Regions from separate parts of the Arthrobacter sp. NPDC058288 genome, predicted to be linked through region 1. Evidence: riboswitches for the same ligand, from Rfam matches in the RefSeq annotation. Region 1 holds a riboswitch; the other holds the start of a gene.
The links. Region 1 has a riboswitch for thiamine pyrophosphate ahead of thiC (phosphomethylpyrimidine synthase ThiC). Riboswitches for the same ligand answer to the same signal wherever they lie in the genome.
Positions count from the first base shown of each region.

Region 2: it holds a riboswitch for thiamine pyrophosphate, as region 1 does, so the genes downstream of both, thiO (glycine oxidase ThiO) here and thiC (phosphomethylpyrimidine synthase ThiC) in region 1, are expected to answer to the same signal.

Region 1 covers NZ_JBHVYH010000001.1:1,153,130-1,160,418, forward strand. The annotation lists gene ACFVWT_RS05485 (glucose-6-phosphate dehydrogenase) at 1-522, opposite strand, end outside; gene ffh (signal recognition particle protein) at 674-2,263, shown strand; gene ACFVWT_RS05495 (alpha/beta hydrolase) at 2,360-3,094, shown strand; gene thiC (phosphomethylpyrimidine synthase ThiC) at 3,063-4,919, opposite strand; TPP riboswitch at 4,914-5,021, opposite strand; gene ACFVWT_RS05505 (amidohydrolase family protein) at 5,106-6,194, shown strand; gene ACFVWT_RS05510 (VOC family protein) at 6,272-7,147, shown strand; gene ACFVWT_RS05515 (hypothetical protein) at 7,260-7,289, shown strand, end outside.
Region 2 covers NZ_JBHVYH010000001.1:743,009-750,297, reverse strand. The annotation lists gene ACFVWT_RS03520 (4a-hydroxytetrahydrobiopterin dehydratase) at 1-81, opposite strand, end outside; gene ACFVWT_RS03515 (thiazole synthase) at 105-926, opposite strand; gene thiS (sulfur carrier protein ThiS) at 932-1,168, opposite strand; gene thiO (glycine oxidase ThiO) at 1,165-2,526, opposite strand; TPP riboswitch at 2,513-2,632, opposite strand; gene thiE (thiamine phosphate synthase) at 2,659-3,360, shown strand; gene ACFVWT_RS03495 (ferritin-like fold-containing protein) at 3,361-4,035, opposite strand; gene ACFVWT_RS03490 (RNB domain-containing ribonuclease) at 4,077-5,555, shown strand; gene ACFVWT_RS03485 (DEAD/DEAH box helicase) at 5,855-7,289, shown strand, end outside.

The DNA of each region.
Region 1 (7,289 bases):
CAGGAAGTGGTCCACCCGGTGGATGTGGTCTTCGGGGACCAACGCCGCGAGGGTCTGGTTGAGGTGGCGGGCGGAATCCTCGCTGGAGCCGAAGGGCTTTTCCATCACGAGCCGGGTACCGGGCGGCACTTCCTCCGGGGCCAGCACCTCGCACGCCTTTTGGCTGACGTGTGGCGGAAGGGCGAAGTACACCGCCGCCGGAGCCTCGAGGCGGGACAGCAGGGAAGCCAGCTCCCCGCCCGCAGTCACGTCAAGCTGGTGGTACACGGTTGTTCCCGCGAGCCGCTTGAGTTCGCGTTTGCCGGCCACGTCCGCCTGGGAGTTCGAGTCGGCAAAGGCCGTCTCGACGCGTTCCAGCCATTGTTCCTGGGTCCAGGGATCCGAGCCGGCTCCCACGAGCGTAAGGCCGCCAGCGCGTCCCCTGGCAGCCAGGCGGGCCAGTCCGGGCAGCAGGAGCCGGCCGGTGAGGTCCCCGGACGCGCCGAGGATGAGCAGTGTTTTTACAGTGGTTTGGGCGGCCATCCTGCCAGCATGCCATCTTGAAGGGCTGTCTTGGTACCCTAGATAGTCGAGTCCCGTTGTCGAGGCAGTTGGTCCAGGCCAATAACAGTCACGACTCTGGCGCGCCGCACCGGCCGCCAGCTGTAGATCCACTGAAAGAAGTGCACGGCGCGTGTTCAATTCACTCTCTGACCGGTTGACAGCAACCTTCAAGAATCTTCGCGGCAAGGGCCGCCTCACCGAGGCGGACGTTGACGCCACGGTCCGCGAGATCCGGCGGGCCCTCCTGGACGCTGACGTTGCCGTGCCCGTGGTCCGCGAGTTCACGGGCCGGGTGCGCGAGCGGGCCCTGGGTGCCGAGGTGTCCGGTGCGCTGAACCCCAGCCAGCAGATCGTCAAGATCGTCAATGAGGAACTCGTCGAAATCCTGGGCGGCGAGACCCGGCGTATCCGCCTGGCCAAGACCGGCCCCACCATCATCATGCTGGCGGGCCTCCAGGGTGCCGGCAAGACCACCCTCGCCGGCAAGCTGTCCAAATGGCTGAAGTCCCAGGGCCACAGCCCCATGCTCGTGGCCTGCGACCTCCAGCGGCCCAATGCTGTCAACCAGCTACAGGTTGTGGGCCAGCGCGCCGGGGTTCCCGTCTTCGCCCCGCACCCGGGTGCCACCTCCATGGAGCTGGAACACCCGGCCGGCGACCCCGTGGCAGTTGCCCGCGCCGGCGTCGAGGAAGCGCGTCAGAAGCTTCACGATGTCGTTATTGTGGACACCGCCGGCCGGCTCGGTGTGGATGCCGAAATGATGGAGCAGGCGCGCCAGATCCGCCGGGCGATCGTCCCCAACGAAGTGCTCTTCGTCATCGACTCGATGATCGGACAGGACGCCGTCAACACGGCGCTTGCCTTCGATGAAGGAGTCAACTTCACGGGTATCGTGCTTTCCAAGCTCGACGGCGACGCCCGCGGCGGTGCCGCCCTGTCCGTCGCGTCGGTCACCGGCAAGCCCGTCATGTTTGCCTCCACCGGCGAAGGCGTCGACGATTTTGAGTTGTTCCACCCGGACCGCATGGCGTCCCGCATCCTGGACATGGGTGACGTCCTCACCCTGATCGAACAGGCAGAAAAGTCCTGGGACAAAGACGAAGCCGCCCGGATGGCGAAGAAGTTCGCCGACCAGGAAGACTTCACCCTGGACGACTTCCTCGCGCAGATGCAGCAGATCCGCAACATGGGATCCATGAAGAAGATGCTCATGATGATGCCGGGCGCGCAGAACATCCGCCAGCAGCTGGAGCAGTTCGACGAACGTGAAATCGACCGGGTGGAAGCGATCGTTCGCTCCATGACGCCGCACGAGCGCGTTGCCCCCAAGATCATTAACGGCTCGCGCCGCGCACGCATCGCCAAGGGTTCGGGCATGCACGTCTCGGACGTCAACGGCCTGCTGGAGCGGTTCGCCCAGGCGCAGAAGATGATGAAGAAGATGGCTGCGGGCGGCGGAATGCCGGGCATGCCCGGAATGCCGGGCATGGGCGGCGGCGCAGGAGCCCGCAAGGGCGCCAGGAACGCGCCGAAGAAGAAGGCCAAGTCGGGAAACCCGGCCAAGGCAGCCCAGGAACTCCGGGATGCCGAGGCCAGGCGCGCTAGCGCCGGCAAGTCACTTCCGACCGGGGCCGCGTTCGGTCAGCAGGGAGCGGATTTCGATCCGTCACAGCTCAACCTGCCCAAGGGCTTCGACAAGTTCCTCGGCGGGAGCAAGTAGTTACTGGCGGTGCGGTTTTCCGCACGGGCAACATGCCTGCCGGCAGGATCAATGTCGACCGGCCGAATTGTCCGGCCATTGCCATAGGGTTGGGGCATGTTTAAGCAGCGCGTAGTGTTCGTCCACGGTTCGGGGGCCTTCGGGTCTGCCGCGTGGCCCAAGCAACACGGCATGGCCCTGGCCTATGACGCACTGTTCCTGCGCCGCCACGGCTTCGACGCCGCTGCGGAGCCGCTCGAATCGGACTTCCAGGCGGACGCCGGGATTGTGCTCGGTGCCTTGGCGGACGATGGCCGGGGCACCGCCGGCGGACATGTGGTGGCCCATGCCCAGGGCGCCATTGCGGCGATGATGGCGGCCGTGGAACGACCGGACCTGGTGCATTCCCTCACTCTGGTGGAACCCGCCTGCCTGTCACTGACCGCCGAACTTCCCGCTACTGCTGCCCACCGCGCACTGATGCAGCCGCTATTCGACGTGCGGCACCAGCTCGGCGACGACGACTTCCAGCGGGAGTTTGTCCGGCGGGCATTTTCCGTGCACAGTGATGGCCCGGCCACGCCGGAAGCACTTAACGCCGCCCGCAGGCTACGGTTGCAGGCGCCTCCGTGGGAGGCGCCGCTGCAGATCGTGCCGGGTGTGCCCACGCTCGTCCTGACCGGCGGATGGGAACCGCTCTACGAGGAGATTGCCGGTTACCTGCGCGAAACCGGTGCCCAGCACCGCGTTGCCGCGGGCGGACACCGGCCTCAGGATTCGGTGGAGGGAGACCGGGTCATCCGGTCATTCATCGGAGAAGTCAGCAGGCGTCAGCACTCACAGGCGTCGTAGCGGCACCGTCGCCCGTCGCTGCACTGAGCCGGGCCGGTCGCCCGGGGGCTGGAACCTGCGGCTCGGGGAGGTAGACCTTGCCGCCGGCCGCCAGGAATTCGTTGCTCTTTTCACGCATGCCGGCCGCCATCTCGGCGAGTGCCGCCTGTGCTTCGGCTGAACCGTACTCGTCCCTGATGTCCTGGCTGATGCGCATGGAGCAGAACTTGGGCCCGCACATGGAGCAGAAGTGCGCAGTCTTGGCCGGTTCCGCGGGAAGCGTCTCGTCGTGGAAGGACTCGGCGGTGACCGGGTCCAGCGACAGGGCAAACTGGTCCCGCCAGCGGAACTCGAACCGGGCCTTGGACAGGGCGTCGTCGCGTTCGTGCGCGCCGGGGTGGCCCTTGGCCAGGTCGGCGGCATGGGCGGCAATCTTGTAGGTGATCACTCCGGTTTTGACATCGTCCTTGTTTGGCAGCCCCAAGTGTTCCTTGGGCGTGACGTAGCAGAGCATGGCTGTGCCGTACCGGGCGATTTCCGTGGCGCCGATGGCGGAGGTGATGTGGTCGTAGCCCGGGGCTATGTCCGTGACCAGCGGCCCCAGCGTGTAGAACGGTGCTCCCTTGCAGAGTTCCTGCTGGCGTTCCACGTTTTCGCGGACCAGGTGGAACGGCACGTGGCCGGGCCCTTCCACCATCACCTGCACGTCGAACTCCCAGGCACGCTGCGTCAGTTCGGCCAGGGTGTCGAGCTCGGCGAACTGGGCGGCGTCGTTCGCGTCCGCTGTTGCGCCGGGCCGCAGGCCGTCGCCCAGCGAGAACGCGACGTCGTATTTGGCAAAAATTTCGCAGAGCTCGTCGAAGTGCGTGTAGAGGAAGTTTTCCTGGTGGTGGGCAAGGCACCAGCCGGCCATGATGGAGCCGCCCCTGGAGACGATGCCCGTCACCCGGTTGGCCGTCAGCGGCACATACCGCAGCAGCACCCCGGCGTGGATGGTCATGTAGTCCACGCCTTGTTCGCACTGCTCGATCACGGTGTCGCGGAAAATTTCCCACGTCAGTTTGTTGGCCTCGCCGTTGACCTTCTCCAGGGCCTGGTAGATGGGAACGGTACCGATCGGCACGGGGGAGTTGCGGATGATCCACTCACGCGTGGTGTGGATGTCATCGCCAGTGGACAGGTCCATCACAGTGTCGGCGCCCCACAATGTGGCCCACTGCAGCTTGTCGACCTCCTCCGCGATGGAGCTCGTGACGGCCGAGTTGCCGATATTGGCGTTGATCTTCACGAGGAATGCCTTGCCGATGATCATCGGTTCGGATTCCGGGTGGTTGATGTTGTTGGGGATGATGGCGCGGCCGGCAGCCACTTCGCTGCGGACCAGCTCCACATCGCAGTTTTCGCGGAGTGCAACGAATTGCATCTCCGGCGTCACCACGCCCTGCCGGGCGTAGTGCATCTGCGTGACAGTCTTGCCTTCGACGGCGCGGCGGGGCACGGGCTGCGCGCCCTTCCACTCCGCGGACGCAGCGCCGCGGCGCACTGCCGACTTGCCGTCGTCCAGCAGGTTCCGTTCCCGGCCGCTGTAGGGCTCGGTGTCGGCCCGCGATTCGATCCACCGGGTCCTGAACGGTTCCAGCCCCACCACGGGATCGCTGCCTGGACCGGCGGTCCGGTATACGCGGAACGGCGGGTTGGCCGCCCCGCCCGGTGAGGCCTCAAGGGCAATTTCGGTCACAGGTACCCGGATCCCGGAGGCCTCGTCCGAAATGAATCCCAGCGAGTGGGACTTCAGGGACTGCGTTTCATTTTGGGCAGGGATCAGCTGTGTTTCTTGTGTATTCACGGAATACTCACTTCCTTCGCCGGCATTACCCGGACAGGTTCAACGGTCGCAGGCCGCGTCAGCCCGATCTCAGCCCTTGCAGGGGCACCCGTGTGGTCGTAGACGAAGCTACCACAGGGGCGGGGAGGGTCCACGTCACATGCCGGTCACAACAGGGAGGGTGGAAGGGCGGTTTAGGCTTGAAGCATGCGTGGCGTCATCGAATTCAGCGGGACCGTGCTCACCGCCCCGGACCAGGAGCGGCGGGGCCTCTGGTCTGTGGACGGCAGGCTGACGTTCACACGGCCGGCCGCTCCGCCTGACCTGGTGTTGAACGGCTGGGTGCTGCCGGGCCTGGTGGATGCGCATTGCCACATCGGACTCGGACCGGAGGGGGACGTTCCGGATTCCGTGGCTGGGGAACAGGCCGTTACAGACCGGAACGCCGGCACGCTGCTTGTCCGCGACGCCGGCGCCGTCCACGACACGCGCTGGCTCCAGCAGCGACCGGAGCTTCCACGCATCATCCGGGCCGGCCGCCACATCGCCAGGACCCGCCGCTACCTTCGGGGATTCGCCGTCGAAGTTGAGCCGGATGGGCTGGTGGAGGCCGTCCGCAAGCAGGCGATGGCGGGTGACGGCTGGGTCAAGCTCGTCGGGGACTGGATCGACCGCGACGCCGGCGATCTTTCGCCGTCGTTCCCCGCCGCAGTGGTGCGGGACGCTGTCCGCGCCGCCCACGACGAAGGTGCCAGGGTGACCGCCCACTGTTTCGCGGAGGACACCCTGGATGACATGCTCGACGCCGGCATCGACTGCATCGAACACGGAACCGGCCTGCTGCCGCGGCACGTGCCGCGTTTCGTGGAGCAGCGCGTTCCCATCGTTCCCACGCTGATCAACATTGCGACATTCCCGGACATCGCGAGCCGCGCGGAAGCGAAGTTTCCCGTGTACGCGGCGCACATGCGGGCGCTCTGGGAGCGACGGAACGAGCGCATCCTCGAGGCCTTCGAAGCCGGCGTCCCGATCTACGCCGGGACAGACGCGGGCAGCGTCATCGGCCACGGCCGGATAGTGGACGAGATCCAGGCACTCCATGCAGCCGGCCTGCCGGCGGCTTCAGCCCTGGACGCGGCTTCCTGGGCCGCGCGTGGGTGGCTGGGGGCGGACGGCATCGCCGAAGGTGCCAGCGCCGACGTTGTACTGTGCGAACGGGACCCCAGGCTCGACCCGGCAACACTGCGGGACCTCACGCACATCATTCTTCGCGGTCGGCAGCTCCACAAGGAATAAATTGAAGCTTCAAGTAATTTACTCTATGTAAGCGTCGTCGGTCGCCGGCGGCCACGTTTCGGGAGTTTGGAGTTGCCATGACCACAGAATCCAGCAGCAAGGACCTGCTGCCCGCCGATCTCGCCATGGGCGCGGTGATGCTCAAAGTGGGCGACATGAAGCTCATGACGGACTACTACCAGCGGGCGCTCGGGCTGGAGGCCGTGGCTGAGGAGGACGGCGGCGTGTACCTTGGCCGCCGGGGCACACCCTTGGTCCACCTGGCGCCGGCTCCGGGCCTCAATCTCCCGGCCCGCGGCGAGGCCGGGCTGTTCCACACGGCACTCCTCTTCGAGGACCGGCCGTCGCTCGCGGCCACGGTGGCCTCCGCCGCCCGGTATGAACCGCGGCTGTTCACCGGGAGCGCCGACCATCTCGTCAGCGAGGCTTTCTACTTCAGCGACCCCGAGGGCAACGGCATCGAGCTGTACTGGGACCGTCCCCGCACCGACTGGTCCTGGGAGGGGACTAATGTGGTCATGGACAGCCTCGCCCTCCCGCCGCAGCGCTTCCTGCAGGAATTCCTGAGCGAGGAGGCGGTAAGCGGGCAGCGCGAGGCCGCGGCCGGCGTCGGGCACGTCCACCTGCAAGTGGGTGATGTCCAGTCGGCGCACGACTTCTACGTGGGCACCCTCGGTTTCGAGAAAACCGCCGGATGGCACGGGCAGGCCCTTTTCGTCTCCGCCGGCGGCTACCACCACCACATGGCGATGAACGTCTGGAACAGCCGTGGCGCAGGTCCCCGTAAGGACACCCTGGGCCTGGGCGAAGTCCTGATCGAAGTGCCGGGAACGGACGACGTCGGCGCGCTTGCCGACCGTTTGCGGGTTGCCGGCGTGGGGTCGCACCACACCGGAGCCGAGCTGCGGTTTGAAGATCCGTGGCGCAACCGGATCCGGGTCGCTGTCCGCTGAGGCGTCGCAGGCCTGCGCGTCCTTCTGGGTTAGGCTAAAACCGGAGGTCCGGGGGCGGCTGCGAAGCCCCCGCCCGGACCATCACACCGTCGACGGAATGAGGATGATTTCCATGGGTTTCACCGAAATCTTTGTTTCCACC
Region 2 (7,289 bases), 410 kb from region 1:
CGATTGGTGCCGCCAGTCGGGCAGCTCTGCGAGGGCGGCGTCAATCTGGGTTTGGTTGAGAGTGTCTTCCGTGCCTGTCACCGCTGGCTCCTTGGATGGTACGCCTACAGGAACTCCGCCCGGCCTTCCATTGCCGACGAGGCAAGAGCGTGCTCGCGGCGCGGGATCCGTCCTGCCGCTTTCGCCAGCCTACCGGCGATGACTGCGTGTTTGAAGGCCTGCCCCATCATCGCCGGGTTCTGTGCCCGCGTCACCGCTGTCGCCAGCAGCACCGCGTCGCAACCCAGTTCCATGGCGAGCGCCGCGTCCGACGCCGTGCCGATGCCCGCATCCAGCACCACGGGGACGGAGGCCCGGGAAACGATGAGTTCGATGTTGTGCGGGTTCAGGATGCCCAGGCCGGTGCCGATCGGGGACCCGAGCGGCATGACTGCGGTGGCACCGAGGTTCTCCAGTCGAAGTGCCAGCACGGGGTCGTCATTTGTGTAGGCGAACACTTTGAACCCGCGGTTTACCAGCTGCTCGGTGGCGTCCACCAGCTCCACGGCGTCCGGCAGCAGCGTGTGTTCGTCGGCAATCACTTCAAGCTTCACCCAGTCCGTCTCCAGCGCCTCCCGCGCCAGTTCCGCCGTCATCACGGCGTCCCTCGCGGTGAAGCAACCGGCTGTGTTGGGCAGGACCCTGATGTTGTGGTCCACCAGGAGCTGGAACAGCGAGCCTGTTTCCGCCGGCGAGTAGCGGCGCATGGCCACGGTGGTCAGCTCCGTGCCGGACGCGATCAGGGCAGCCCCCAGTCCGTCCAGGCTGGGCGCACCGCCGGTGCCCATGATCAGCCGTGATCCCAGCGGGACGCCGTCCACGATGAAGGGGTCCGCTGCCGCCTGCTGCCCGGTCCCTGCCGCGCCTGCAACCGTTGTTCCTGCCATGATGCTCAACCTCCCTGTACCGCGGTAACAAGTTCGACGTCGTCGCCCTCGGCCAGTGCCGTGACGAACCACTGGCTGCGCGGCACCACCTCGGAATTCCGCGCCACCGCCACCCCCAGCTTTTGGCCGTCGGCAGCCTGCCCGTTGGGCGCGAGGTTCCTGCCGGTGACCTGGCTGATGAGGGTGGTGACGGACGCGCCGTCGGCCACCGCATGTGCCGTGCCGTTCAGTGTGATGTTCATGCTGTTTCCTTGTTCGGGTCAATTGTGACGGTGTGTACGGGCGTTGCCGGAGTTGCCGGTCCGGCCGAAAGGCCCGAAAACCGGTCGGGCCGGAACGGAGCCCAGCGTGGATCGGTGTCGCCGTCCATCAGTTGCCTGCAGATGGACGACGCTGCAGGGGTGAGCAGGACGCCGTGCCGGAAGAATCCGGTGGCAATGATCAGGCCCGCAATATCCAGGCCGGTTCCGGCGTCTGCCACGCGGCCCAGCAGCGGCGCGTTGTCCGGGGTCCCCGGGCGGGCCCTCGCCGTGGCTTCGAGCAGTTCCAGTTCGGCGACGGCGGGAACCAGCACCTGCGCGTCGCGGAGCAGCTGGTAGACGCCGCCGGCGGAGACGGCCGACCCTGCGGGGGTTGAGGATCCTGCAGGCGCGGCCATGGCGGCAGCGGTGCCCGCTCCTGACAGCGCATCTTCACGCTGCGTGGCCCCGATCACCACGGTGCCGTCCTGCCGGGGCACGATGTAAACGGGAACTCCGTGGACCATTCCACGGACTGTGGATGTCACCAGAGGCTGCAGGTAGGCGGGGACACGCAGGCGCAGGATGTCGCCGTACACGGGGCGGAGCGGAAGCTGAAGCCCGGGTGGCAGGCCGTCCAGGGACGCGGCTTCCAGACCGTTGGCAAGGATCGTTTCGCCTGCGTGCACCGTGCCGCCCCCGGCCAGGCTGACGCCGCTGACCCGCCCGTCCTCCCAGAGCAGGCCGGCGGCCCGCTCACGCACGGTGGAGCCGGGCAGGGAATCCGAGATCACGGCAAGGAGCTTGCGGGGATCCACCTGATGGTCTGCCGGAATCTCGAAGGCGCAGGATATCCCCGGGCTCAGCAACGGCTCCTGCGCCCGGGCTTCCCTGACTGTCAGCGGTTCCACCGTCAGGCCGCTGGCCTGCTGGACGCCGCGCAGGTCGGCGAGCGCCCGGCGGTCTGCGGCGTCGGCACCCACGGCGAGGGTCGACGTCGTGAGGTAGCCCGTGCCCGGATCGTCGGCGCCGGGTTCACGGGATTGCCGCCCGGATTCCAGGCCGGCTGCGAATGCCGGCCACAGTCCCGAGGAGTGGAGCATAAGCTCCAGGAGGTCTTCCTCCTGGTAGTGGAGTTCGCTGACGGGGGCCAACATGCCGGCGGCGGCCCAGCTCGCGCCCGTTCCCGGTGCGTCGTCGATAATCATCACAGACCTGCCCGACTGCCGGGCTTCCCAGGCGATGCCGTGCCCGATGACTCCTCCGCCGATCACGGCGACGTCGGCGGTGAGGCGCCTGTCATGCTCGTCGCGGCTGCGCGCGTGCGGGCGGACTGCTGGGGGCTGGGGGGTCATTGTCATCCTTCCCTACGCCGGTACTAACCGGATCAGGTCAAGCGGTCGGCTCTGACGCCCTCTCAGCCCTGCAGCTTTGTGACAGCTGCGGCGGGCTCCCGCGGTACTCCCCCAGTTTAGGGGAACTAGGCTTATGCCATGACCGAGCAAGCTCTCCTGACCGACGCCCGCCTGTACCTCTGCACCGACGCCCGCACGGCCCGGGGCGATTTCGCCGACTTCGTTGAGGCCGCCTACGCCGGCGGCGTCGACATCATCCAGCTCCGGGACAAGAACCTGGAGGCGGCCGAAGAGCTTGAGGTGCTCGAGGTTCTGGGGGCCGCGGCCCGCCGCCACGGCCGTCTTTGGTCAGTCAACGACCGCGCGGACATCGCCTCGCTCTCCGGCGCGCCGGTGCTCCACATCGGACAGAAGGACCTCCCCCTGGCCTCGGCCCGGAAGTTCCTCGGCAATGAAGCAGTGATCGGCCTGTCAACGCACAGCCCCGCACAGATCGATGCCGCCATCGGCGCATCCCGCGGTCCCGCCGGACTGGATTACTTCTGTGTCGGGCCGGTGTGGGCCACTCCTACGAAGCCGGGCCGTGCCGCCGTCGGCCTCGACCTGGTCCGCTATGCGGCAGAAGCCACCCGCAGGACAGCTGCCGGTGCCGGGGGGGCAAGCGTTGACGGAGCGCCCCTGCCGTGGTTCGCCATCGGCGGCATCGACCTGGGCAACGTTAAGCAGGTGGTGGCGGCAGGAGCGCAGCGGATCGTGGTGGTCCGCGCCATCACGGAGGCCGATGACCCCGCCGCCGCCGCGAGCTCGCTGCTGGCAGCCCTCGACGCGGGCGCATCCTGACTATCCGGTCAGGCCGAGCTGCCTCATCCGGCTGGAATGCTTCTCCGCCAGCCCCGCGGTCAGCCCGCTGACCAACTCTTTCGCGGCGGCGCTGTCCCCGCCGTCGATCAGGCTTCCCGGGAAAGCATGTTCGTAGCTCACCCGCTGCGCCTGGGTCAGTGCTTCGCCCAGCAGCCGCCTGCCCCACAGTGCAAGCCTGGAAGCAAGCCTGGGATCATCGGCAAGGGCACTCCTCAGCCGTTCGCGGAGAACTTCCGTTGTCTCGTCGGAAGCCTGGATCTGTTCGATGACGTCCCGTGTTCCGGCGTCAAGATAGCGGGAAATGGCCCGGTAGAAGTCGGCTGATACGGTATCGATCACGTAGGCCTTCATCAGTGATTCGTACCAGTCGGCCGGGCGCGTCCGCGAATGGAAATAGTCCACGGCTGCCTGGAACGGCAGCATGGCATCCTCGGCGTCGATCCCCATGGCCTCCAGGCGGGCGCTCACCAACTCGTAGTGCCGGAACTCCACCACGGCAATCCTGCCGAGCACGGCCCGGTCGTGGAGGGTGGGCGAATACCGCGCGTCAGCGGCGAATCTCTCGAAGGCTGAGAGCTCGCCATAGGCCATCATTCCGAACAGGTCTGCGATGAAGCGGTTGTGGCGAGCGGTGTCGGCCGGGGATGAGCTCATCGTCCAAGACTAATGGCGCAAATAGAGCTAATCTGACTTTCGTGTCACATCATCATCTGACTCCAAGTGTCCACGAACAGACCAACCGCCTGGCCGAAGCGCTGAACGCGCTGCGCACGGAGTTGGAGCTGCCCGGGCCCTTCCCCGATGATGTCCTGCGGGATGCGCTGGCGGCCATTGCGGAGCACAAGATGCCTGATCTTGACCTCACCGACGTGGGCTTTGTGACCATCGATCCTCCTTCTTCCACTGACCTGGATCAAGCCCTCTTCATCGAGCGGTCAGGCGACGGGTACAAGGTTTTCTACGCCATCGCCGACGTGCCGTCCTTCGTGGCGCCGGGAGGAGCGCTCGACGCCGAGACGCGCCGCCGGGGGCAGACGTTCTACGCCCCGGACGGGCGGATTCCCCTGCACCCCGAAGCCATCAGCGAGCAGGCCGGCAGCCTCCTCGCCGGCCAGTTGTGCGGCGCCTTCGTCTGGGAGTTCGACCTGGATGCGGCGGCCCGCGTGGAGTCGGTGCTGGTGCGCCGGGCCAGGATCCGGAGCCGGGCGAAGCTCAACTACACGGGCGTCCAGGCCGACCTGGATTCCGGCAGTGCCGCCCCCGTCCTCCTGCTCCTCAGGGAGGTGGGGATCAAGCGCGTGGAACTGGAACGGCTCCGCGGCGGCGCCAGCCTCAACATGCCGGAACAGGAAATCGAACAGCTGCCCGACGGCGGCTACCGCATCGTGGCGGCGCCACCCCTGCCCGTGGAGGACTGGAACGCCCAGATTTCGCTCATGACCGGCATGGCTGCGGCTGACCTTATGCTCGAGGGCAAGGTCGGGATCCTGAGGACCATGCCCGCCCCGGACGAACGGTCGCTCCTGCACTTCAAGCGGCAGACAAAGGCGCTCGGCAGGCCGTGGGACGGTGAGGCCAGCTACGGCGAGTACCTGCGTTCCCTGGATCCCACCGACCCCCGGCAGCTGGCAATCCTGCACTCCGCCGGAATGCTGTTCCGGGGCGCCGGGTACACGCCCTTTGACGGCAACGTGCCGGAGGACGCCATCCAGTCGGCCATCGGGGCCGCGTATGCGCACACCACGGCACCGCTCCGCCGCCTGATCGACCGCTTCGTCCTGGTGATTTGTGAGGCGCTGAGCAACGGCACCGCGGTTCCCGACTGGGCCCGGGAAGCACTTCCCTCGCTGCCGGAAATCATGGGGGCCTCGGACCAGCTGGCAGCGAGGATGGAACGGCTGGCCCTGGATACGGTGGAGGCCGCCCTGCTCGTCAACCACGTCGGACAGGAGTTCGACGCCGTCGTCATCTCCGGGTCGAAGCCGGGCAAGCCCAACGGGAACGGGAACGGCGGCAACGGGAACGGCAACGGACCGTCCGGCATCATCCAGATCGCAGACCCGGCGGTGACGGCCCGGTGCCCCGGCGAACTCGAATCCGGCACCACGGTCCGGGTCAGGCTGATCTCGTCGGACATCAGCACGCGCGTGATCCGGCTTGAGCTGGTGGAGTGATTGCCGGCTGATTGTGGACTGCGTCCGGGGCGTCAGTCGGTGATGGTTGCGGGCAACAGCTAGACTGAGGGGGTAGTAATGGATGCCCGGTCGTTGATTTCCATGATTTTTGAATTCAACAAGCCCGCCCCTACGCGATCTTGAGATACGCCCGCTGGTCCCCAGTGCCAGCATTTAGATAGCCCGCGATCGGCTTCCACTGGATTTGCTTGCGCGCCCGAGCGTGCTCCGGAACGGCCTCGCGGCCGGCCCCGTTGAGCAAGCAGCGCCAATGCCCAAATGAATAAGGAAACTCCCCTGTGAGTGAATTGCACACGCACCAACTTCTGACCGACGAAACCGGCACTGAAACGATCGAGCCGGAAGAGACCATCATCTCGGACGAAAAGCCGCACGAGATCGAGGAGAAATCCTTTGCGGACTACAACGTCCGCGCCGACATCGTCGAGTCCCTGGCCGACGCCGGAATCACCCACCCCTTCCCCATCCAGGCAATGACGCTGCCCGTGGCCCTCGCCGGCCATGACATCATCGGCCAGGCCAAGACGGGCACCGGCAAAACCCTGGGCTTCGGCATCCCCGCGCTGCAGCGCGTGGTGGGACGCGACGACCCCGGCTACGACAAGCTGGCAGTCCCGGGCGCTCCGCAGGCACTGGTGATCGTTCCCACCCGCGAACTCGCCGTCCAGGTTGCCAAGGACCTGGAGAACGCCGCCCGGAAGCGCAACGCACGCATTGCCACCATTTACGGCGGCCGCGCCTATGAGCCGCAGGTGGATGCCCTGCAGAAGGGCGTCGAGATCGTCGTCGGCACCCCCGGCCGCCTCATCGACCTGTACAAGCAGAAGCACCTGAGCCTGAAGAACGTCAAGATCGTCATCCTCGATGAGGCCGACGAGATGCTGGACCTCGGCTTCCTGCCGGACGTCGAGACGTTGATTGCCGGGACCCCTGCCGTCCGCCAGACCCTGCTGTTCTCGGCCACCATGCCCGGCCCGGTCATCGCCATGGCCCGCCGTTACATGACCCAGCCCACGCACATCCGTGCGGCTGACCCGGACGATGAAGGCCTGACCAAGCGCGACATCCGCCAGTTGATCTACCGTGCACACAGCATGGACAAGATCGAAGTCGTGGCCCGCATTCTGCAGGCACGCGGCCGTGGCCGCACCATCATCTTCACCAAAACCAAGCGCACTGCCGCCAAGGTGGCCGAGGAACTGGTGGACCGCGGGTTCGCCGCAGCCGCCATTCACGGCGACCTGGGCCAGGGTGCCCGCGAACAGGCCCTCCGGGCCTTCCGCAACAACAAGGTTGACGTCCTGGTGGCCACCGACGTCGCAGCCCGCGGCATCGACGTCGACGACGTCACGCACGTGATCAACTACCAGTGCGTCGAAGACGAAAAGATCTACCTGCACCGCGTGGGCCGCACCGGCCGCGCCGGCAACAAGGGCACCGCCGTGACGTTCGTCGACTGGGACGATATGCCCCGCTGGGGCCTGATCAACAAGGCGCTGGGGCTCAGCGTGCCGGAGCCGGTGGAAACCTACTCCTCATCCCCGCACCTCTATGAAGAACTGGACATCCCGGAAGGCACCAAGGGGCGCCTGCCCCGCGACAAGCGCGTTCTGGCCGGCGTCGACGCCGAGGTCCTGGAGGACCTGGGCGAGACCGGCAAGAAGACCCCCCGCACTTCGGGCGGACGTGACACCGCCCGCGGCGGGAGCACCG